Regions from separate parts of the Listeria grayi genome, predicted to be linked through region 1. Evidence: riboswitches for the same ligand, from Rfam matches in the RefSeq annotation. Region 1 holds a riboswitch; the other holds the start of a gene.
The links. A riboswitch is a leader RNA that binds a small molecule or an ion and turns the genes downstream of it on or off. The one in region 1 is predicted to bind thiamine pyrophosphate.

Region 1 (12,692 bases):
GGCGTAGATATTGCTTTATTCAGTGCTGGGGGAAGTGTTTCCAAACAATTAGCGCCTGAAGCAGTAAAACATGGAGCAATCGTTATTGATAATACAAGTGCCTACCGCATGGATGAAAATGTTCCGCTGGTAGTGCCTGAAGTAAATGAAAAAGCATTATTCGAACACCACGGAATCATTGCTAATCCAAACTGCTCCACGATTCAAATGGTAGCAGCTTTAGAACCGATTCGTGCGGCTTTTGGTCTGAAACGCGTCATTGTTTCTACCTATCAAGCGGTATCGGGTTCTGGTGTCAGTGCGATTCGAGAATTAGAAACACAATCACAAGCTATCTTGAATAAAGAAGCGTTCACGCCAGAGATCTTACCAGTCAAAGGCGATAAAGAGCATTACCAAATTGCGTTTAACGCCTTGCCACAAATCGATGTCTTCACTGAGAATGACTATACGTATGAAGAAATGAAAATGACCAATGAAACGAAAAAAATAATGGAAGATGACTCGATCGCGGTTTCTGCGACATGTGTGCGTCTTCCAGTTGTAAGCGGTCATTCTGAGAGTGTTTATATCGAAGTGGACGCGGATGACCTTACTGCTAAAGATTTACAAGATAAACTTCGAAACGCTCCTGGTGTTGTTTTGGAAGATGATCCAAGTACGCAGCTGTACCCGCAGGCAGCAAACGCTGTCGGTAAAAAGGAAGTATTTGTGGGGCGGATCAGAAAAGATTTAGACCAAGCAAATGGATTTCATTTATGGATCGTATCGGATAATCTATTAAAAGGCGCTGCATGGAATTCCATCCAAATTGCAGAAAGCCTGATTCGTTTAGCGATTATTTAAGAGGTGTAACAAATGGAACTAGTCGTACAAAAATTCGGTGGTACATCCGTTCAATCAAAAGAAACTAGAGAAATGGCATTCAATCATATTCAGAAAGCGATCCGTTCCGGCAAAAAAGTCGTCGTTGTTGTTTCCGCTATCGGACGCATCGGGGATCCTTATGCCACTGACACATTGTTAGAATTGATCGGTGCAGGTGGTACTAAGCTTACAGAACGAGAACAGGATATGTTAGTTGCGGTGGGTGAACTGATCTCGACTTCCGTTTTCACAAATATGTTAAAAGAAGCCGGCGTTAAAGCAGAAGGATTTTCGGGCGGACAAGCAGGTATCCATACAACTTCGGATTATCAGCAAGCAAAGATCACAAAGGTGGACCCGGGCCGGATATTAGCTGCATTAGAACATGTCGATGTCGCCGTTGTAGCCGGATTCCAAGGAATTGCCCCAAATGGTGACGTAACTACGCTTGGGCGTGGTGGTAGTGATACTTCAGCCGCAGCACTTGGTGTGGCACTAAAAGCACACTACGTCGACATCTTTACTGATGTCGATGGGATGATGACCGCAGATCCGCGGATCGTCGAGCATGCTCATCGGCTTAATCAAGTGAGTTATGAAGAAGTAAGCAATATGGCGAACCACGGTGCAAAAGTGATTCACCCTCGAGCTGTAGAGATCGCGATGAAGGGAAATATCCCAATGCGAATCCGATCTACATACTTAGATGGCATGGGGACATTGATAACAGGGCAAGAAGCCCTTACGGAGAAAAAAGATGTGGGCGACCGCCTTGTGACTGGTGTCGCGCATGTTCCAAACTTGACGCAATTCACAGTACCTGCTAATGGTACTGCTATCCAAAAACAAGCTTTTCAAGTACTTGCTGATGCAGCTATCAGTTTGGATTTCATCAATATCTCCACAGAAAACATTGTTTTTACAGTGCCGTTCAGCAAAAAAGAAGAAGTTATTGAATTATTAAAAACTTTAGACCTAGAAGCAAAAGCAATCGATAATTGTGCTAAGGTCGCAGTAGTGGGAGCAGGAATCACCGGTGTGGCAGGCGTTACTGCGAAAATAGTTAGTGCGCTTGCAGAGCACCAGATTCCGATTCTACAATCTGCAGACAGCCATACGACCATTTGGGTCTTAGTGAACGAAGCAGATATGATCATCGCAGTAAATGCCTTGCATGATATTTTCTGTTTAGGTTAATTTAGAGGAGGAACAACCATGGATTTTGGGAAAGTCGTGACAGCAATGGTCACACCATTTCATGCAGAGAAAGATAAAGTTTGCAAAAAAAGAATACATCATTTAGTCGAACATCTCATTAAAACCGGTTCCGATGGTCTTGTAGTCGGAGGAACTACAGGTGAATCGCCAACGCTGACACATGATGAAAAAATCAAGCTTTTTAAACAAGTCGTTGAGACGAACGCAGGTCGCGTAAAAATCATCGCAGGTACAGGATCGAATAATACGGCAGAGACGATCGCTTTCACGCAAGAAGTTGCTGAAATCGGCGGAATCGATGCTGTCTTGGTTGTTGCACCTTATTACAACAAACCAAATCAAGAAGGCTTATACGCGCATTTTAAAGCAGTAGCCGAAGCTTCTCCGCTGCCAGTAATGATTTATAATATTCCCGGCAGAAGTGTTGTGAACATCGAACCGGAAACCATTATTGCGCTTTCCAAACTACCGAATATCGTCTCTGTAAAAGAATCAAGCGGCAACTTAGATAACATTTCAAAAATCATTGCAGAAACAAGCGAGGATTTTACCCTTTATAGCGGCGATGATAGCTTGACCCTGCCGATTTATGCAGTAGGAGGAAACGGAGTCGTTTCTGTAGCGAGCCACGTAGCCGGCAATGAACTGCAAGAAATGCTCAAAGCTTTTGATAATGGCGATGTGAAACGCGCAGCTGCGCTTCACCGCCAGTTATTGCCGCTGATGAAGGAGCTTTTCAGTGTTCCGAATCCAGCGCCAACAAAATATCTGCTCAATAAGCAAGGAATCAGTGTTGGTCACGTTCGCTTGCCGCTGACCGAAGTAGATGAACAAACCGGAAAACAATTAGAAAAACTGTTAAATCAGTAGATAAGAAAGGAGGATGACATTTGACTATCAAAAAAGTAAAAGCCATCAAAATCATCCCGCTTGGTGGGGTAGACGAAAATGGTAAAAATTTATATATCGTAGAAATTGATGAAGACATCTTTATTTTAGATGCAGGCTTAAAGTTCCCAGAAGATGAATTACTAGGGATCGATGTCGTCATCCCAGATTTTAAATATTTAGAAGAGAACAAAGACCGGGTAAAAGCTATCTTTTTATCCCATGGACATGAAGATGCGATCGGCGCACTCCCATACTTACTCCAAAAAGTGAAAGCCCCCGTTTATGGAACAGAACTTACGATCGCTTTAGCAAAATCAGCAATGAAAGCATTACCGAAACTAAGATTCCGTAATTTCCATGTCGTAGATGAAGAAAGTGTCTTATCCTTCAAAAAGATCGATGTTTCCTTTTTCCGTACGACGCATACGATTCCTGATTCAGTTGGGATCGTTCTGCAAACAAGTGAAGGAGCCGTGGTCTATACAGGCGATTTCAAATTCGATCAGTCCGCTGCCGTAGGTTATCAAGCAAACTTGAGCCATATTGCTGAAGTGGGTGAAAAAGGCGTGCTTGCGCTTCTGTCTGACAGTTCAGAAGCGGAACATCCGGGCTCGACTGCGAGCGATCACTTAATCAATGAAGATATTCGTCATGCCTTTCGCTCCGCAGAAGGAAGAGTTGTTGTAGCTTGTGTTGCATCTAACTTTATTCGTCTGCAGCAAGTGCTAGACGCATCATTCGCTGTAAAAAGAAAAGTAGCGATCGTCGGAAAAGAATTAGAACAAGTCGTTTCTATCGGGAAAAAATTAAATAAATTATTGATCGATGATGAATTATTGGTATCACTGAAAACAGCTAATAAATTGCCGGATCATGAAGTAACGATCATTGAAACCGGTAATCTAGGAGAGCCAATCAAAAGCTTGCAACAAATGGCGAATGGACATCATCCGCAAGTCAACATCAAGGAAGGCGACACAGTGTACATTACTACAACATCTTCACCTGCCTTGGAAACGGTGATGTCAAAAACATTAGACATGCTTTATCGCGCCGGCGCCAAAGTACTTACAATGAACAGCAACCTGTTCATTTCCGGACATGGTAGCCAAGAAGATCTGAAATTGATGATGAATCTACTTAAGCCAACCTACTTTATTCCTGTACATGGAGAATATCGTCTCTTGATCGCTCATGCGAAACTAGCAAAAGAAGTAGGCATCCCGCAATCAAACACATTCGTTATCAGTAAAGGTGATGTTGTCGAATATAAAAACAATAAGATGTCTGTCGGTAATCGTGTGTATGCTGGAAATACGCTGATTGACGGACTAGGTGTGGGAGATGTGGGCAACATCGTCTTGCGTGACCGGAAATTGTTATCCGAAGATGGGATCTTCATCGTGGTGGTAACATTGAACCGTCGCAGCAAAACGATCGTTTCTGGGCCAGAGATCATTTCCCGAGGCTTTGTTTATGTAAGAGAGTCCGAAGATCTGATCGAACAGTCTTCCAAAGTGATCACCACGATCGTTGAGAAAAATTTGGCGGATCCTGAATTTGAATGGGCAAAACTGAAGCAAGATATTCGTGATAAGCTTAACCGTTATTTATTTGAACAAACAAAACGCCGTCCAATGATCTTACCGATCATCATGGAAATTTAGTCCAATCAAAACAACTCTCGCTATAGCCGAGAGTTGTTTTTTTTACTGCCTTTATGATATATTGAAGTACGAATAAAGACAAGGAGCTATCAACTATATGGAAATTTGGATCGTTATCGGGATATTTGCTTTTCTCGTATTTATCGCCGGTTTAGTCATGTTGTTCTTGCCGATCACGAAAAAAATCGGTGCTATTATACTTATTGTTGGGATGCTTGCTATTGTGAGCTCCATTATTGGTGTCGTTTTGAGCCTTAAACACTATCAGGATGTTCAAAATCAAGTGTTTGAATATGGCAGCAAAACGACAGATTCTGCAGAAAATACAGAAACAAAGCAAACACATAAAAATTACTCCGTAAACTGGAAAAATACAGACGACGCCATCAATAAAGAAATCAAAAAAATCACAATCACTAAAGGAAAAACATTTTCCACATTGGAAAATAAAGACATGCCGGGGAGTGTTACGGTTTATCTCACGATCACTAACAAAACAGGGGAGACCATCGACACTTATCCAACACAAGGCGAGCTGACTACTGACGCAGAAACTGTTAACGGCGCAGATGCCTTGCTATCAGATTTTGATAAAACCAAGCTAAAACCAAACGAGAAAACTACTGGAAAATTAGTTTTTCCGATTGCTAAGCTGAAACAGGTTGGGGACGTGTCGCATATCCAGTTAAACTGGCTGAATTATATCGGTAAAGCAACTGATCCGAAGCGAACGGAAACAGAAGAAATCAAGCTGCCTGCTAAATAATGACATAGAAAAAGCACTGCTTTAACGGCAGTGCTTTTTCTTATACATGCAAAGCTTCTTCTAAATACCCATCGTACGTGATTTCCTTATTGTAAAACTCGTCTTTGGAAATATTTAACACACGTGTTGCCAATGATTGTAGTAATTGGTGGTCATGCGAAGCAAACAGGATTGCACCTTTAAAGCTTGCCAAGCCATTATTTAAAGAAGTGATCGATTCCAGATCCAAGTGGTTGGTAGGTTCATCCAAGATAAGCACATTAGAATGCGATAACATCATTTTAGACAACATACATCTCACTTTTTCGCCCCCAGATAACACGCGGACTTTTTTCAACACTTCATCGCCGCTAAACAACATGCGCCCTAAGAAGCCGCGCAAGAACGCTTCGCTGTCATCTTCAGGAGAGAACTGACGAAGCCAATCTACTAAGTTCATATCATTTTCTTCAAAGAACTCCGAGTTGTCTTTCGGGAAGTAAGTTTGTGAGGTTGTAACACCCCATTTGTAGCTTCCTTCGTCTGGTTCTAATTCACCAGCAAGAATTTGAAACAACGTCGTTTTGGCAAGCTCATCATCGCCGACCAAAGCCACTTTGTCATTTCGATTGATAGTAAAGCTTAGATTATCTAATACTTTTACGCCATCAACCGTTTTAGAAAGATTCTCTACCGTCAGTAAGTCGTTACCAATATCTCTTTCCGGTGAAAATTGAATGAATGGATAGCGTCTGCTGGAAGGTTGGATATCTTCCAGTGTGATTTTATCCAGCATTTTTTTCCGGCTGGTCGCTTGCTTCGATTTGGAAGCATTCGCACTGAAACGAGCGATAAAATCTTGGAGCTCTTTGATTTTTTCTTCTTTCTTTTTGTTGCGGTCGCCCATCATTTGTTGTGCTAATTGACTGGATTCATACCAGAAGTCATAGTTACCGACGTACAGCTGGATCTTGCTGAAATCAAGATCCGCAATATGTGTACATACTTTGTTTAAAAAGTGACGGTCATGTGAAACAACGATGATCGTATTTTCAAAATTGATTAGGAATTCTTCCAACCAGTGAATGGCACGGATGTCTAAGTGGTTGGTAGGTTCATCGAGTAATAGCACATCTGGTTTACCAAACAGCGCTTGTGCAAGCAATACTTTCACTTTTTCAGAACCAGTAAGTTCTTTCATCAGTTTATCGTGAAGACTGGAATCGATTCCCAGTCCGCTTAGTAAAACAGCAGCTTCTGATTCTGCTTCCCAGCCGTTCAGTTCCGCAAATTCACCTTCTAATTCAGCGGCGCGGATACCATCTTCATCGCTAAAGTCTGCTTTCATATAGATCGCATTTTTTTCTTCCATGATTTTATAAAGCACATCATGACCCATGATGACCGTATTCAAAACAAGTTCTTCATCATATTGGAAGTGATCTTGCTTCAAAACGGCCAACCGTTCACCAGATGGCAAGTGAACATTTCCAGCTTGAGATTCGATCTCACCAGATAAGATTTTCAAGAAAGTGGATTTACCAGCACCATTAGCACCAATCAATCCGTAGCAGTTTCCAGGTGTAAACTTAATGGAAACATCTTCAAATAATTTTTTATCGCCGTAGCGTAATCCTACGTTATTTACAGTTAACATGTTTTTCCTCCCATACAAAGTGCACAATTAGTTCTATTTTAACATGAGTTAGAGCACAAAGAAACCCAGTAAATGATAGAAAGGTCATTTATCGGTTGTCTATAAAACTTGTTTTCCGGTATAATTGCTGTTAGATAATGGAAGGATGGCGAAAAGATGAAGCACACCATAGCATTGTTAGCAGATGTGCATAGTAATAGTACAGCACTTGAAGCTGTTAACGTTAAAAGGAGATTTTGAGATGGAAAAAGATATTCTTTTACTGCAAAAAACAAATAAATGCCTCGCCTTACCAGGTACAGAAGAAGTCTTCCCATTCGGCGCGGAAACGCATGTCTTGCGGCTTGCCGAAAAGATGTTTGCGCTGATTCATCGTATGCCGACGGGGGAACTATACATGTCCTTAAAATGTGATCCTGCCAAAGCAGAGATACTAATGCAAGAATATCGCTCGATCATGCCGGGTTACCATCTCAATAAGCAGCATTGGATCACGATCGTCTACCATGATGACGCCGCGACCGAAGTGGAGGCTGAACTCGAACAGAAATTGATCGAAGCCAGTTATCGCCTAGTATTTTATAAGTTGACGAAGAAAAAACAACAAGCATTCCGCCTAAAATACGGGGGAGAGCTTTTTGATAAAAGCGAGTAAGATACTTTACAAATGAAGAGATACTGGTATAATGATACGAGTAAGACAATTACATAAACGTTACCACAGGGGGAGCTTTATAAGCTGAGACTGAACACTTGATGTTCTAACCCTTTGAACCTGTTCGTTAGTACGAGCGTAGGGATTGTGGCAAGTAGCATTTCGATATCGAACTGCTTTCTTCTGGGGTGCGTTTAGCAAAAAGAAGAAGGGAGTTTATTTTTTATGGTCAATAAAAGATTGTTAGTGCTGCTGGAATGTGCTATTTTTGCAGCGATCGGACTTATTTTAAGTCTAGTACCGACCGACATCGGTTCGAGTTTTTCGATTTCACTGGGAATGATCCCGATTTATGTGATCGCGATTCGCCGCGGCTTCTGGGCGGCTGGTTTCACGGGGCTATTATGGGGATTACTGCATTTTGTAGTTGGGAAAGCGTATATCCTGACTCCATGGCAAGCTGTCATTGAATATGTCATTGCATTTGTATTTGTAGCATTTGCTGGTATCAATTCGAGTAAAATTCGCTATCTCATCGTTGCAAAATCCTACAAAAAAGCAATCAGCCTAGCATGGGTATCGATGTTTGTTGGTGGCTTTGCAAAATACTTTTGGCATTATGTAGCTGGCGTTATTTTCTGGGGAGCCTATGCCTTTAAAGGTTGGAGCGCGCAATTATTCTCCATTGTTATGAACGGAGCGAGCTTTTTAGCCACTCTGATCGTGGCCGGAATCGTTGTTAGTTATCTCATAAAATTAGCACCAAACTTATTTTTTTCAAAAAAATAGTACTTTTTTATAAAAACGGCAAACCCTTTGATAGAGAAGCGGTCAGTCAGTTCAAAAAGGAAAGCTTATTGTAAAATAAAAACACAATAAGCTTTCCTTTTTGTTTAGAAATGGGGAAAGTAGGGCATGTTAAGGGAGAGTAGTTTAGTTTTATATAGAAAATGACCTTGGGAGGTGTAGGGCGTGTTAAAATTTGAACACGTATCAAAAACATACAAAGGTGGTAAAAAAGCGGTAAATGATTTGAACATCGAGATTGAGAAAGGTGAATTTATTTGCTTTATTGGACCTAGTGGTTGTGGTAAAACAACGACAATGAAAATGATCAATCGACTAATCGAACCGACAGAAGGAAAAATCTGGATCAATGACAAAAATATTTTTGAGGAAGATCCGGTGAAATTAAGACGCTCGATCGGCTATGTTATCCAACAGATCGGTCTCATGCCGCACATGACGATCCAAGAAAACATTGTGCTGGTACCAAAACTTTTGAAATGGTCGGAAGAAAAGAAACGGGAACGTGCTCAGGAACTTATCAAATTGGTGGATCTACCAGAAGAATTCTTGGATCGTTATCCGTATGAACTAAGTGGCGGACAGCAACAACGGATCGGTGTGCTCAGAGCATTAGCAGCGGATCAAGACTTGATCTTGATGGATGAACCATTTGGAGCACTTGACCCGATCACTCGAGATGCCTTGCAAGAACAATTCAAAAACTTACAGCGCGAACTCGGCAAAACGATTATTTTTGTTACCCATGATATGGATGAAGCATTGAAATTAGCAGACCGTATTGTTATCATGCATAGCGGAGAAATCATCCAATTCGATACACCGGACGAGATATTGCGTAATCCGGCTACAGACTTTGTAGCAGATTTTATCGGGAAAGAACGTTTGATCGAGGCAAGACCAGACGTGACGCAAGTAGGTCAGATCATGAATCCGAATGCGATCTCGATCACTGCGGATAAATCGCTTCAAGCAGCCATCCAAATCATGAAAGACAAACGGGTCGATACCTTACTTGTTGTCGATGATCGGCATAACTTAAAAGGCTTTATCGACGTTGAAGCAATCAATAATAATCGTCGCACAGCTACATCGGTTATCGATATCATGGAAAGAGATGTATTCTCTGTGACGGAAGATACATTAGTACGTGATACGATCCAACGTATCTTGAAACGCGGTTATAAATATGTTCCAGTTGTAGATAATGAGAAAAAACTGGTCGGGATCGTAACGAGAGCAAGTCTTGTCGACATTGTTTACGATTCTATTTGGGGAGAAGTAGAAATTCCAGAAGCAAAGGATGCCTCTCCAGTAACAAGTGAGGGGGAATAAAGAATGGATTCATTTTTTGGTTTCTTTCGCGAAAACGGCCATAGTCTGCTTGTGCAAACATGGCAGCATCTCTATATCTCCTTATTAGCAGTTTTGCTTGCGATTGTGATCGCAGTTCCAGTCGGGATTATGTTGACACGCTCGCCAAAATTAGCAAATATAGTCATCGGAATCGTCAGTGTCTTGCAAACAGTTCCATCCTTAGCGATCCTGGCTTTCATCATTCCATTCTTGGGTGTAGGGACATTACCGGCAGTCGTTTCCCTATTTATTTACGCTTTATTGCCGATCTTGCGAAATACATTTATCGGTGTCAAGGGCGTCGACAAGAATTTGATCGAATCAGGTAAAGGAATGGGAATGACTAACTGGCAGCTGATCGTCAATGTGGAGATCCCGAATTCTATTTCCGTTATTATGGCTGGGATTCGTTTATCTGCAGTATATATTATTGCTTGGGCAACGCTTGCATCTTACATAGGCGCTGGCGGTCTTGGTGATTTCATTTTCAATGGTTTGAATCTATATCGTCCGGATCTTATTCTCGGCGGTGCCATACCGGTTACGATTTTGGCATTGCTCGTGGAATTTGCACTTGGAAAATTAGAATACCGAATGACACCGAAGGCAATTCGTGAGTCCAGGGATAATAGGTAGGAGGAGGCAGATAAAATGAAGATTATAAAACGATCAATCATACCCATCATGCTGATCGCCGTCCTTTTAACTGGTTGTTCCTTACCGGGGCTCGGCGGTGGTTCAAAAGATACGATCAAAGTAGGTGCGATGAGCACCACCGAATCACAGATCATCACTAATATTTTAAGCCAATTGATCGAACATGATTCGGATTTAAAAGTAGATATTGTCAATAACTTAGGTTCTTCCATCGTTCAGCAGCAAGCGATGAGCTCAGGTGACATCGATATATCCGCAACGAGATATACCGGTACAGACATAGCAGCGCTTGGACTAGAACCGATCAGTGATCCTAAAAAAGCATTAGCAGCCGTAAAAAAAGGCTTTAAAGAACGTCATCAAACATGGTTTGATTCTTATGGCTTCGCTAATACCTATGCATTCTTAGTACGAAAAGATACTGCAGAAAAATATAATTTAAAAAATGTAAGTGATATGCAAAAACATCAAAGTGATTTAGTAGCAGGTGTCGATAACTCATGGATCGACCGTAAAGGGGATGGCTATCAAGGTTTTTCGAAAACCTACAATATTTCTTTCAAACGGATTTTCCCCATGCAGATCGGTTTGATCTACACCGCGCTCAAGAATAATCAAATGGATGTTGCATTGGGTTATTCGACAGACGGACGTATCCCGACCTATCATTTGAAAATGTTGAACGACGACAAACATTTCTTCCCGCCATATGATGCTTCGGCAATGGCAAGCGACAAGATCTTGAAAAAACATCCTGAACTGACCAAGATCATCAACAAGTTGAAAGGTAAGATCTCTACTGAAGAAATGCAGCGCTTGAATTATGAAGCAGATGGCAAATTAAAAGAACCTTCCGTTGTCGCAAAAGAGTTTTTAGAGAAAAACAATTACTTTGACAAGGAAGGGGGCAATAACAAATGAATACTTTACAACAACTGATCGATTATTACCAAACGAATGGATCATATGTCGCATTTGAATTCTGGCGTCACTTTCTAATGAGTATTTACGGTGTCTTATTTGCCGCGATCATAGCCATTCCAGTAGGCATCTACATTGCTAGACATAAAAGGCTGGCAAACTGGGTGATCCAATTTGCTAATATCATCCAAACGATCCCGGCACTAGCAATGTTAGCAGTGCTAATGCTGATTATGGGTCTCGGAACAACAACGGTAGTGGTAGCACTCTTCTTGTACTCCTTGTTGCCAATACTTAAAAACACCTATACCGGTATCCAAAACGTTGATAATGCGCTATTAGAATCCGGAAAAGCTATGGGGATGACGAAATTCCAAGTATTGCGGATGATCGAACTGCCGCTTGCTTTATCCGTTATGATGGCTGGTATTAGAAATGCACTTGTAGTTGCAATTGGTGTCGCAGCGATCGGTACATTTATCGGTGCGGGTGGATTAGGGGATATCATCGTTCGCGGTACAAATGCTACCAACGGAACGGCGATCATCCTCGCAGGCGCACTTCCAACAGCATTGATGGCCATTATTACCGACTTGCTGTTAGGATGGCTAGAGCGTGCTCTTAGCCCCGTGAAAACGAAGAAGAAAAAAATGCAGGAAGTTCTATAATAGTTTCAAACAGGGAGTGGTTAAAACCACTTCCTTTTCTTTTGAATAACATAATAATATTATGTAAACTAAGTAAGATTCTTATGACTTTCTCTCGAAATTTTCATTTTTTTCCTTTATAATAAGAGTATAAATAGCTTCGCATAGGAGTGATGATGAGATGACCTACCGGTTGCCGAAACAAGCGAAAAAATTATTAGAACAACAGCATACTTTGCCATATCTACTCTACACAGATAATGGTGGCTATCAAGTCACTATTTATACGACCTTAGGTAAAATCAGTGGCATTGTGATCCAACATGAATCAGGGAAGACTGCCGATGAAAAAGAAACAGAAGCAATATTATTCCAACTTCAAAAATATTACTTTTACTTTGAATACTTGCGGAAGCGTTTGGCTCTTGTAAAAGAAAAAGACAGTAGTATCGCAGAAAAAATCGAAGTTCAATCCGCGATCTTAGAAGAACAAGTGCTTTTTGATGAAAAAATCCAGCCAAAAGCGGATGCCTTAAAGACGATGCTACATGTGTTTGATCAGCAGCAATGTAAAATGGATGTCTATCAAGAAGATATTTCCTTA
Region 2 (12,692 bases), 270 kb from region 1:
ATCCATTCCGCTCGGAGCGATCATAGCCCTGGGGAATGTCAGCAAAATCAGACCGCTTCGCTGGATCATCGATACCTATGTGTGGATCATGCGAGGGACTCCGCTATTATTACAATTGATTTTTATTTATTATGGCGCACCTTATTTCCATTTGATCCTAGAACGATATGAAGCGGTATTATTCGCATTTGTTCTCAATTATGCAGCCTATTTTGCGGAAATCTTCCGCGGCGGCATTTTATCGATTGAAAAAGGGCAATATGAAAGTGCAAAAGTTTTAGGTCTGAGTTATGGACAAACGGTTAGAAAAATCGTGTTGCCACAAGTTATCAAACGTGTTTTACCGGCAATCGGGAATGAAGTCATCAACCTAGTGAAAGATTCCTCGCTAGTTTATGTCTTAGGATTAGGTGATTTGCTGCGAGCTGGGAAAATTGCTTCCAACCGCGATGTGACGTTGATACCACTCGTATTAGTCGGTCTTATCTATTTGCTGCTGACCGCCGTTTTGACACTGCTTTTCAAACGGATCGAAAAACACTACAATTACTATAAATAAGGGGTGGATCATATGTTAAAAATCAAAAATGTAACGAAAAAATTTGATGATCGATTGATTTTAGATAACGTATCGCTGACACTGGCGGATAATGAGATACTATCGATCGTTGGTCCGTCAGGCGGCGGGAAAACGACATTACTGCGCTGTATCAGCGGTCTTGAAACGATGGACAGTGGAGAGATCTGGATCGATGAGGAAAAAATCGATTTTGAAAACAAGAAAAAGCCAGTTGAACCGATTGGTGTCGTTTTTCAAGAGTTCCACCTCTTCCCACATTTGACAGTGTTGGATAATATTATTTTAGCGCCGCAGCTGGTCGGCAAACAATCGAAGCAAGAAGCCAAACAAGAAGCAGAACGCATCTTGGCGTTGCTTGGGCTGGCAGATAAAAAAGAACATTTGCCATTCCAATTATCTGGGGGACAAAAGCAGCGGGCTGCGATTGCCAGAGCTTTGGCGATGAAACCGAAAGTGCTTTGCTACGATGAACCGACTTCTGCGCTTGACCCGGATCTGAAGGGGCACGTGGAAAAATTGATTTTAGATTTGAAAAAAGAAGGCATCACGCAGATCGTCGTTACCCATGACCATGACTTTGCGAAAAATATCGCGGATCAATTGATGGAAGTGGAACCAAAAGGATGATAAAGGAGCAAATCATATGAAACGCAAATATTACCTGCTACTCATTCTGACACTACTTGCAGTCTTGCTTTCTGCCTGCAGGATCGCCGGTAGTGATAGATGGACAGCGATAAAAAAAGAGAAAGAGATCGTTGTTGGCTTAGATGATACTTTTGTGCCAATGGGGTTTCGTGATAAAAAAGATAAGATCATCGGCTTTGACGTCGATCTCGCAAAGGCGGTTTTCAAAGAATATGGCATTAAAGTAAAATTCCAGCCGATCGACTGGACGCTCAAAGAAACCGAATTGAAAAACGAATCGATCGATTTGATCTGGAATGGCTATACAGTAAATAAAGAACGAGCGGAAAAAGTAGCTTTTTCGCAGCCGTATATGAAAAATGAACAAGTGCTAGTGACACTCAAAAAGAATAACATTCGCTCCTTTGCAGGAATGAAAGGCAAACTATTAGGTGCCCAAAATGGTGCCAGCGCCCTTGATGATATGGCGAAGCAGCCGGAAGTGCTGACAAATATCATCAAAAATAAGCAGCCAGAACTCTATGACAGTTTTAATGATGCCTTTATCGATCTGAATAACAATCGGATCGACGGGCTGATCATTGACAATGTCTACGCGCGGTATATTATCGCCAAACAAAAGAACCGGGCGGATTACCGAATCATTACCGGCGGCTTTAAACCAGCAGATTTTGCAGTAGGTATGCGCAAAACAGATAAAACGCTGCAGAAAAAAGTCAACCAGGCGTTTGACAAGTTATATAAAGAAGGAAAAATGCAGCAGATCAGCAAAAAATGGTTTGGAAAAGATGAAATATCCAAACAGCCTGAAAATTGACAATTATCATTGTTTGTTTTACAATATTTCCTATTATCGATTGCGTCTAAGTTGGAGGAATGAAAAATGGAAAAAGAACTGATCGTACGCGGAGCACCGCAAGAATTTGTATGCGAAACGGGGGCATGGCAAACGTTGCCCCGTCACTTAGAACGTCGTGGATTGCAGCGCATCCTTGTCTTAAAGGGAACGAAATCATGGGAAGTTGCCGAACGCTTTTTCCCAGAACTGCCAAATTACACGGTAGCTTTTCACACATATCAAGGTGAAAGCACGTATGAAGAACGTGACTTTTTAGTAGAAAAAATAGCTGAGGAAAACTGGGAAGCAGTTGTTGCAGTTGGCGGTGGGAAGATAACTGATCTGGCAAAAGCGGCCGCTATCGTCTCGAATAAGCCTGTTATTATTTTGCCCACATTAGCCTCTACTTGTGCAGCTTATACCCCGCTTAGTGTTATGTACTCGCCAGAGGGAAGTATGATTCGTTATGATGTTTTCCCCCGCAGCAATGGTCTTGTTCTACTTGATCCAGAAGTGATCCTCCATTCACCGAAAGAACTACTGATCGCCGGTATTGGCGACACGCTTGCAAAATGGTACGAAGCCGATGTTATCATTCGTCAGCTGGAGCAAAAACCAGTCGAAGTCGAAATTGCTCACTTTACTGCGAAATTATGCCGCGATAATCTTTTGCAATATAGCGAAGCAGCTCTGACAGCAATGGAAGCAGGCGAATTGAATGAAGCATTTGTGAAAATCGTAGAGACAAACATTATGGTTGGTGGAATGGTCGGCGGATTTGGTGACGATTACGGTCGCTGTGCTGGTGCGCATTCGATCCATGACGCGTTGACGATCTTACCGGAAACGCATCATCTCCTCCATGGAAACAAAGTAGCCTATGGTATTTTTGTGCAATTAGTTTTAGAAGGCAATTGGCAAGAGATCGATACGCTACTGCCGTTCTATCAATCCTTGCAACTTCCAGCAAGCCTTGTAGATCTTGGCTTAGCAGAGCTTCCAGAAGCGAGATTAGCAGAAGTGGCAGAGCGTGCAGCTTCCGAACACGAAACGATCCACTTGATGCCTGGTAAGATGACTGCGGATAAAGTGTTGCAAGCGATCGATCAATTAGAGATCTTTATGGAGAAAAAAAGGATCCAAGTGTGAAAAAAGCTTCCTTATGCGAAACGACATAGGGAAGCTTTTTTATTATTTACGAAACATTGCATTTTCATCAAAAAAGCGTTATTCTAAAACAGAAGATAACTAAAAACAATAAATCGCTAGGGGCGCTATTTAGCTGAGATAATCGAGAGATTGGTCCCTTTGAACCTGATTTGGTTAGCACCAACGTAGGGAAGTGAGTGGATATAGTTGCTAAATAGCTGTCTAACCGCTTTCCTTTGTCTGGGAAGTGGTTTTTTTGTTGCCTAAGGAGGAAGGAAAATGATTCAACCAGCACTTTTAACAGCATTACGAAAGCAGAATCCACTTGTGGTTTGTTTGACAAATACAGTCACGATCAATGACGTGGCAAATGGATTACTTGCCATTGGCGCTTCGCCAGTTATGGGAGATGAAGTAGAAGATGTCGTGCAAATGGTGGCGCATGCCAGTGGACTTTTGATCAATACGGGCACACTTTCCGGTGGTAATTTTGAGATGATGAAGGCAGCAGCTGAAAAAGCAAATGCTAGGCGTATTCCAGTTGTGTTAGACCCGGTCGGGATCGGAGCAACTGCTTATCGTAAAAATTTCAACTTACAATTACTGCAAGCGATCCGGGTAGATGCGATCCGCGGAAATGCCGGAGAAATCGCGGCGCTCGCGGAAATAGAGTGGCAAAGTAAAGGTGTAGATGCGGGAGAGGGAGATCATGAATCAGTAGTGGCAGCAGCGAAAAAAGTCGCGCAGCAGTATCAGACGCTTGTAGCGATTAGCGGCGTGTCTGATTTTATAACGGATGGCAAACAAGTCGTTCGGATCGATAATGGAACGGCGCTATTTCCGAAGATGACCGGTTCGGGCTGTTTATTTGGCGGGATCGCAGCAGCTTTTTTAGCAACGGAAAATTCACTGACAGCGCTTGAAACCGCAGCAGCAACATATGCGATCGCTGGAGAGAAAGCAAGTGAGATCGCCGAAGGACCAGGAAGTTTCCGCTTGCAACTAATGGATGCACTTTATCAACTTAATGAGGCAGATGTGAAGACCCAAGTGAAAATGGAGGTCGTTACAAATGGTTGAAACGTATCCACAAGCATTAACGATCGCCGGATCTGATAGTGGTGGCGGTGCTGGAATCCAAGCAGATTTGAAAACTTTTCAAGAACGATTGGTATTCGGTACCAGTGCGATCACTGCAGTCACTTCTCAAAACACACAGGGCGTGCAGGCTAGCTATACATTGCCAAAAGATGTCCTTATTAGTCAGCTGACCTCGATCTTTGCTGATTTCGATATTCGAGCAGTGAAAACGGGTATGCTGGCAGATACAGAAACGATGCAGGCAGTCGTGCAATTCGCCCAGCAGCAGTCACTTCCGCAACTTGTGATCGACCCAGTAATGATTGCTAAGGGAGGCGCTTCCCTATTAGCGGCAGATTCCATTCAAACTTTAAAAGAACAGCTAGTGCCGCTTGCTACTGTGCTAACGCCTAATCTTCCCGAAGCAGAAGTTTTGGTAGATGAAAAGCTTCCTACGCAGTCCGCCATCCAGAAAGCGGCCCAAAAGTTACAAGCGCTTGGAGCGAAAAACGTTGTTATCAAAGGTGGACATCGTTTAGATACCGAAGCAGCAGAAGACTTTGTTTTGCTGGAAAATGGCAAATCATTCTGGCTTTCGAGTGTTAAAACCGAAACCGTTCGGACGCATGGAACAGGCTGTACATTCTCTGCATGTATTGCAGCCGAATTAGCCAAACAGGCGGATGTCGAAGCCGCGATTCGAACAGCAAAAGCATTTATCACGGCAAGCATTGAGCAATCGATCGAAGTAGGACACGGCCATGGTCCAGTCAATCACTGGGCTTATCGAAAGGAGGAATAGCCATGCGAGTGACAGCCTCAGATCTAAAGTTGTATTGGATCGCTGGTACGCAAGATCTGGCAGCAGGGCAATCCTTGCCAGACATGCTAGAAGAAGGAATCAGAGCAGGCATAACGGCATTTCAGTTCCGGGAAAAAGGTGCCGGAAGTTTGGAGTCAAACGAAGCAATCATCGAATTAGGAAAAACACTGCGGGAAATCTGCCGTATGCATGCCATTCCATTTATCGTAAATGATGATGTCGACTTAGCGATCCAGTTGGAAGCAGATGGGATCCATTTGGGTCAATCGGATTACGCGGTGGAAAAAGCATTGCACGAACACGCGGATCGGTTTTCTATTGGTTTATCTTGTCACTCACTGGCTGAGGTGGAAAAAGCTAACCAACTGCGGCAACTTGCCTATTTAGGTATCGGACCAGTTTTTCAAACGATTTCAAAGGCAGATGCAGAAGCTGAATTAGGGCTAAATGGTCTACAGCAATTGGTAGCAGCAAGTGATTATCCTGTCGTTGCGATTGGAGGCATCTATCCAGAAAATGCGCGGGCGATCTTGGCGCAGGGAGTTGCCGGATTATCATTTATTTCGGCACTAGTTCGCTCGACAGATAAAAAACAAACCTTACATCAGTTAGCTGGAACTACTGATGATTCAGGAAAAATTTCTTGATAAACTGGTAAAATAATTTTTCAGTCGGCGATAATTGGCGTTTTTTCGTCACAACTAAGCCGACAGAACGACGCAGTTCTTTATTTCGGAGCGGAAGCGCTTTGGTGTCTTTGAAAATGGTACCATCCAAGATCATTTCTGGTAAAATACTGATGCCAAGCCCCGCTCCAACAAGCCCTTGAATCGTATAAAAATCTTGACTTTGGAAAGCAATATCAAGCGATATTGCTTTTTTTTCGGCTGCTGTGGTCACGATTTTGAATAAATCAAAATTGGGTGGATACAAAATGAATTTTTCAGCTGCTAACTCTTCCAGCGAGACATTATAGCGATCTGCCAACGGATGAGTTGCGGGGAAAATCACTTTCAACTTTTCATCGAAAAATTTCACTGCTTCTACGGAATCATCTGTTTCCGGGACGGGAGATAAGAAAGTGATATCGATTTCACCATCCAATAACAACTGTTTCAATTCGGCATTAGATCCCTCGACAAAATGATAGGTCACATCTGGATACTCTGCTCGGAAAGCAGAAATAACAGCGGGCAATACTTTTGAAGCAAGTGAATTGGGCAGACCGATCCGGACGGACCCCTTCGTTGGATCAGAATACTCGGTTACGATCGCTTCTGCTTTGAGCAGTTCATTGTATGCGACTTTGACTTGATTCAGAAAATCCTCACCAACGGTTGTCAGCTGCATGTTTCGACCAACTCGGTCAAAAAGCTTGATCCCAAGTTCTTCTTCTAATTTTGTTATCTGCCTGCTGACGGCAGATTGCGCAACGTGTAAATTCTCCGAAGCCTGAGTCATATGTTCAAAACTTGCGACCTCCATAAAATACTTCAATTGTCTAAGTTCCATACCTACACCTCGATTGTTCTCAATTTGATATTGTTTTATTCTATTATATATATTGTTTAGATAAATGAAAAGGACTAAAATGGAAACTACAAATAATGTCAGCTAATTAATGAGGGTTGAATAGTCAGTTTATTCAATCAATTATTTCGATAAATGGCTTTGAAAGAGGAGGAACCCCTAATGAAAGTAACGAATTTGCCTGAAAAACACGGTTTGTATGATCCGAGCAGAGAACATGATGCGTGCGGCATCGGTTTTGTTGCTAATATTAAACACCGTGATTCGCATAAAATCGTTGAGCAAGGCATCCACATGCTTTGTCAGTTAAAGCACCGTGGCGGTGAGCTTGGCGGCGATACTGGGGACGGAGCAGGCATCCTCCTAGAGATCTCGGATTCTTTCTTTCGTCATGTTTGCCTTGAAATGGGTATCGAATTACCTGCCAAATACACGTATGCAGTCGGTATGTTTAACTTCCCCCAAGATCCAGCACAGCGGGAATTATTGATGGCAGAGGCGGAGAAATTGATCCAGCAAGAACGGCAGCATTTCTTAGGGTGGCGTAAAGTACCAACGGATGCTAGCAAAGTTGGAGCAGGAGCGCGGGAAACGGAACCAGCGATCTACCAATTATTTGTGGAGCAGGAGCGCGGACTAACGGAGCGGGAATTTGAGAAACAGCTTTATCTCATCCGCCGTCAGATCGAAAATTTTGCGGCGAATAGCAAAGCAGTGACAGAAGTATTTTATATTCCTAGTCTTTCGACACGTACGGTTATTTTCAAAGGGATGCTTACACCAGAACAAATCGACCGCTATTACTTGGATCTTGCGGATCCAGCGTATACCTCTTCCTTTGCGTTTGTGCATTCCAGATTCTCTACAAATACGTTTCCAAGCTGGGAACGCGCACATCCTTACCGCTATCTTGTCCATAATGGCGAGATCAATACCCAACGCGGCAATGTCAACTGGATGAAAGCAAGAGAAAAACGTGCCGCATCCAGTCTGTTTGGCGATGACTTGGCAAAAGTTATTCCAGTTATCGATGAAAACGGAAGTGATTCCGCGACCTTAGACAACGCCTTGGAATTTCTCGTGCAGACCGGCCGTTCATTGCCACACGCAGCAATGATGCTTATCCCGGAACCATGGGATAAAAATCCAAACATGCTAGATCCCAAACGAGCTTTTTACGAATATCACAGTATGCTGATGGAGCCGTGGGATGGACCAACTTCGATCTCATTTACAGATGGCCGGGTTATCGGTACGATTTTAGATAGAAACGGGCTTCGTCCAGCACGCTATTACGAAACCAAAGATCACACGATCATCTATTCTTCCGAAACAGGCGTTGTACCTGTAGAGGCAGAAGAAGTGATCCGCAAAGAAACTGTCGGCGCTGGAGAAATGCTTTTCATCGATTTAGAGCAGGGGAAATTGATCACAGATAAAGAAGTAAAGATGCATTTGACGGCTGCTAAACCTTACCGAGAATGGCTAAAGGCGGAATTAACAGAGCTAGCAGATCTTGCGAAAGAAGAGCCAAGCGAACAAGCAGAGCTTTCCAAATCAGAACGTTTCAAAGAGCAGCGGGCGTTTGGTTATACGCAAGATGAGCTCAATAAGATCTTGATTCCAATGGTCACAGAGAAAAAAGATCCAATGGGAGCAATGGGCTATGACGCACCACTCGCTGTACTATCCCAGCGGCCCCAGCTATTGTTCAATTACTTCAAGCAGCTGTTTGCGCAAGTAACCAATCCACCAATTGATGGTATTCGGGAAGAAGTCGTGACTTCTTCGATGACGCTCTTGGGAGACGAAGGGAACATTTTAGAACCCTCTGCAAAAAATGCACATCGAATCAGATTGGCAACGCCTGTTTTAAAGCGCGCTGAATTTCAAGCACTGATGGAGCAGAATGTTTTTACCAAAAAAACTCGCAAAATAGCGATCCATTTTTCTGAAAAAGAGCGTGATCAATTAGAGGCGAGGCTGCAGGAAGTATTTGAGGAAGCGGCGAAAGCAATCCGAGATGGCGCCGAGTTGCTTGTACTTTCCGACCGCGGCGTGAATGATGACCGGATCGGGATTCCTTCGCTGTTAGTAACCAGCGGTCTACATCATTATCTCGTTCAGCAAGGATTACGTACCAAAGCAAGTCTTGTTTTGGAAACAGCAGAGGTCAGAGATGTTCATCATCTTTCTTTATTAGTTGGTTATGGTGCCGATGCGGTTTATCCATATTTGGCTATCGATACGATCGCAGGTTTGATCGACGAACAGCGGATCAAAGGTTTTACCCTTCAAGAAGCAGAACAACGCTATGCTGAAGCACTTACGGACGGCATGCTGAAAGTAATGTCAAAAATGGGTATTTCGACAGTACAAAGCTATCGTGGGGCGCAGATCTTTGAAGCGATCGGGATCAGTGATGCTGTGATCAATACCTATTTTCCAGGAACAGCTACACAAATCGGCGGAATCCCGCTCAAAATCATTGCCCAAGAGGCATGGCTCAGACATCGCGAAGCTTTCCATGATATCGGCTATCAGTCGTTCACACTGGATACTGGCGGTGAATATCAATGGCGGTCTAACGGCGAATATCATGTCTATAATCCATTAGCCATCCATTCTCTTCAACAAGCAACGCGGGAAAATAACCGCGAGACATATGATCTTTATGCGGACTTGATGCAAAATCAAAACAGTGCCTTTCTAAGAGGTTTATTAACGTTCAAAAGCGACCGCCAGCCGATCCCAATCGAGGAAGTCGAACCAGCTGAAGCCATCTTCAAACGCTTTAAAACTGGTGCGATGTCATATGGATCGATCAGTCAGGAAGCACATGAAGCATTAGCGATCGCAATGAACCGGATCGGCGGGAAAAGTAATAGCGGTGAGGGCGGCGAAAATCCAGAGCGTTTTGTCAAAGACGAAAACGGCGATTGGCGTAGAAGTGCTATCAAGCAGATTGCTTCAGGACGTTTTGGTGTTACCAGTCATTATTTGGTAAATGCCGAAGAATTGCAGATCAAAATGGCACAAGGGGCTAAACCAGGTGAAGGCGGACATCTCCCTGGACAGAAGGTCTATCCGTGGATCTCAAAAACACGTGGCTCTACGACAGGCGTGGGACTTATTTCGCCACCGCCGCATCACGATATTTATTCGATCGAAGACTTATCGCAACTTATTTTCGACTTGAAAAATGCTAACCACGAAGCTCGAATCAATGTCAAATTGGTATCGAAAACGGGGATCGGTACTATCGCAGCCGGGGTAGCAAAAGGCCTTGCTGATGTCATCTTAGTAAGTGGATATGAAGGTGGAACAGGAGCAGCGGCGCGGACAAGTATCCGTCACGCTGGTCTGCCGTGGGAGATCGGCCTTGCCGAAGCCCATCAGACATTGCTATTGAACGGTCTGCGTAATCAAGTCGTTGTGGAAACCGACGGCAAACTGATGACCGGGAAAGATGTTTTAGTTGCTGCCATGTTAGGAGCCGAAGAATTCGGTTTCGCAACCGCTCCGCTCGTAACACTTGGCTGCGTCATGATGCGTGTCTGTCACATGGATACCTGTCCAGTCGGCGTCGCGACCCAAAACCCGGAGCTGCGGAAAAAATTCGGTGGTTCTCCAGATTATGTCGTGAATTTCTTCCAGTTTGTAGTACAGGAAATGCGGGAAATGATGGCAGAAATGGGAGTTCGCTCACTAGAAGAGTTGATTGGACATAAAGAATATTTGACCACACATGAACGGAAGGACAGTCATTGGAAAGCTAAATATATTGATTTCAGCAAGATGTTGTATCAAGACGATTTCTATAAAAATCAAATCCAGTATTGTACAAAACCACAAAATCATAAAATCGACCAAACATTGGATATGCGAGAACTTGTTCCATTGATCCAACCAGCTTTAGAAACACAAGCAAAAGTGACGGGGACATTTGCTGTTCGCAATATTGATCGAGCAATCGGCACCATTGCTGGTTCTTATGTAAGTAAAAAATTCGGAGCAGTCGGTTTACCGGAAGATACGATCGAACTTGATTTTATTGGTTCTGCTGGTCAAAGTTTCGGAGCTTATGCCCCGCGCGGTATGACACTGAGAGTCCATGGCGATGCAAATGACTACCTTGGAAAAGGACTCTCTGGGGGGAAACTGATCGTCAGTCCCCAAAAAGAAACACCGATCGATCCACATGAATCTGCAATTGCAGGAAATGTTACTTTTTATGGGGCGACTGGTGGAGAGGCTTACCTCCATGGCAAAGCGGGTGCTAGATTTGCTGTTCGTAACAGTGGTGCAAAAGTCGTGGTAGAAGGAATCGGCGATAATGGCTGTGAATATATGACAGGCGGCGTGGCAGTCATTCTTGGCGAGATCGGAAATAACTTTGCCGCTGGGATGTCCGGAGGGGAAGCATTCATCTATGCACCGGAACGTGAACGCTTTGTGATCAAAACGAATCATGAAATGGTCCGTATCCGCAGTGTAGAAAAAAAGCGTGAGATCAGATTGCTGAAAGAATTGATCGAAAATCATTATCGCTATACGAAAAGCAACTTTGCAAAACAACTGCTCGCAAACTGGGAAGCAGAACTTAAAAACTTCGCTTACGTGATCCCGAATGAATTTGAACTAATGCGTGACCGAATCGAGACGTTAGAAGCAGAAGGAAATGAACACGACGCTGCGGAACTACAAGCATTTTATGAGCACAAAGACGGCAAACTACTTACAGGTGCAGGAAAATAGAAAGGAGTGATAACCATGGGAAAAGCGACAGGATTTATGGAATATGAGCGTATTCCATCGCCCACAAGGAAACCGCGGGAACGTGTGCGTGACTGGCTCGAATATAGTTTACCGATGCCAGAAGCAGACTTGACTGTCCAAGCAGCTCGCTGTATGGACTGCGGTGTTCCATTCTGTAGTGTCGGAATGGAAATCAAAAATGGCGTTTCTGGTTGTCCGCTCCATAACCTTATCCCTGAGTGGAATGACGCGGTTTATCGAGGCGACTGGTATGAAGCGCTACAAGCTCTTCTTAAAACGAATAATTTCCCGGAATTCACGGGACGGGTTTGTCCTGCCCCCTGTGAAGGCGGTTGTACTGTAGCAATCTCCGAACCGGCTGTTGGCATCAAGTCAATTGAAAAAGCTATTATCGATAAAGGCTTTGAAATGGGTTGGATCAAACCAGAGATCCCGAAACATCGGACCGGAAAACGGATTGCTGTCATTGGCTCAGGCCCGGCAGGCTTAGCATGTGCGGACCAATTAAATAAAGCAGGTCATCTGGTAACCGTTTTTGAAAAAAGCGACCGGATCGGTGGGTTGTTGATGTACGGCATCCCAACAATGAAATTAGAAAAAGAGCAAGTGACAAGACGTGTGCAACTGATGGAAGCAGAAGGCGTACAATTCCAAACAAGTGTCAATGTCGGCGAAACGATCAGTTATGATGAATTAAAAGCTACCTATGATTCGATCGTTCTGGCAACTGGCGCAAGTAAGCCACGTGATATTTCTTTACCAGGCAGAGATGCGGACGGCATCCATATGGCGGTACCGTATCTTACGCAAAGTATTCGTGATAATTTAGAAAATGACGGTAAGCAGACTCTTTCGGCAGAAGGCAAACGCGTGATCGTTATCGGCGGCGGAGATACAGGTGCTGACTGCGTGGCTACAGCATTGCGGCAAGGGGCAAAAAGCATCCACCAATTTGGTCTAGCAGGAAGACTTCCAGAAGACCGAACAGGAAAAAATCCATGGCCGCAATATCCAAAAGTCTTCAAGATGGATTATGCCCACGAAGAGGCAGCTAATGTGTACGGTAAAGATCCGCGTGAGTATTTAGTCAGCACGACATCATTTGTGAAAGATGACAATGGCACATTGATCGGACTTTATACGGTGGACGTGACCATGAATGAAGAAGGAAGCAATAGACGTTATACGCCGGTAGAAGGAACAGAACGTTTCTGGGAAGCAGATATGGTACTGATCGCTATTGGTTTTGCAGGTGCGACTGACGA

Region 2: it holds a riboswitch for thiamine pyrophosphate, as region 1 does, so the genes downstream of both, thiM (hydroxyethylthiazole kinase) here and thiT (energy-coupled thiamine transporter ThiT) in region 1, are expected to answer to the same signal.

Annotation. Positions count from the first base shown of each region.
Region 1 is NZ_LR134483.1:1,384,526-1,397,217, reverse strand. Features, by position in the region: gene EL241_RS06770 (aspartate-semialdehyde dehydrogenase) at 1-846, shown strand, start outside; gene dapG (aspartate kinase) at 859-2,064, shown strand; gene dapA (4-hydroxy-tetrahydrodipicolinate synthase) at 2,083-2,955, shown strand; gene EL241_RS06755 (ribonuclease J) at 2,976-4,643, shown strand; gene EL241_RS06750 (DUF4352 domain-containing protein) at 4,741-5,409, shown strand; gene EL241_RS06745 (ABC-F family ATP-binding cassette domain-containing protein) at 5,450-7,045, opposite strand; gene EL241_RS06740 (MmcQ/YjbR family DNA-binding protein) at 7,287-7,700, shown strand; TPP riboswitch at 7,759-7,863, shown strand; gene thiT (energy-coupled thiamine transporter ThiT) at 7,926-8,489, shown strand; gene EL241_RS06730 (betaine/proline/choline family ABC transporter ATP-binding protein) at 8,673-9,842, shown strand; gene EL241_RS06725 (ABC transporter permease) at 9,846-10,499, shown strand; gene EL241_RS06720 (osmoprotectant ABC transporter substrate-binding protein) at 10,515-11,441, shown strand; gene EL241_RS06715 (ABC transporter permease) at 11,438-12,109, shown strand; gene EL241_RS06710 (hypothetical protein) at 12,270-12,692, shown strand, end outside.
Region 2 is NZ_LR134483.1:1,119,156-1,131,847, forward strand. Features, by position in the region: gene EL241_RS05365 (amino acid ABC transporter permease) at 1-559, shown strand, start outside; gene EL241_RS05370 (amino acid ABC transporter ATP-binding protein) at 572-1,207, shown strand; gene EL241_RS05375 (amino acid ABC transporter substrate-binding protein) at 1,224-2,045, shown strand; gene EL241_RS05380 (iron-containing alcohol dehydrogenase family protein) at 2,112-3,215, shown strand; TPP riboswitch at 3,324-3,424, shown strand; gene thiM (hydroxyethylthiazole kinase) at 3,495-4,295, shown strand; gene thiD (bifunctional hydroxymethylpyrimidine kinase/phosphomethylpyrimidine kinase) at 4,288-5,097, shown strand; gene thiE (thiamine phosphate synthase) at 5,100-5,765, shown strand; gene EL241_RS05400 (LysR family transcriptional regulator) at 5,737-6,630, opposite strand; gene gltB (glutamate synthase large subunit) at 6,811-11,406, shown strand; gene EL241_RS05410 (glutamate synthase subunit beta) at 11,422-12,692, shown strand, end outside.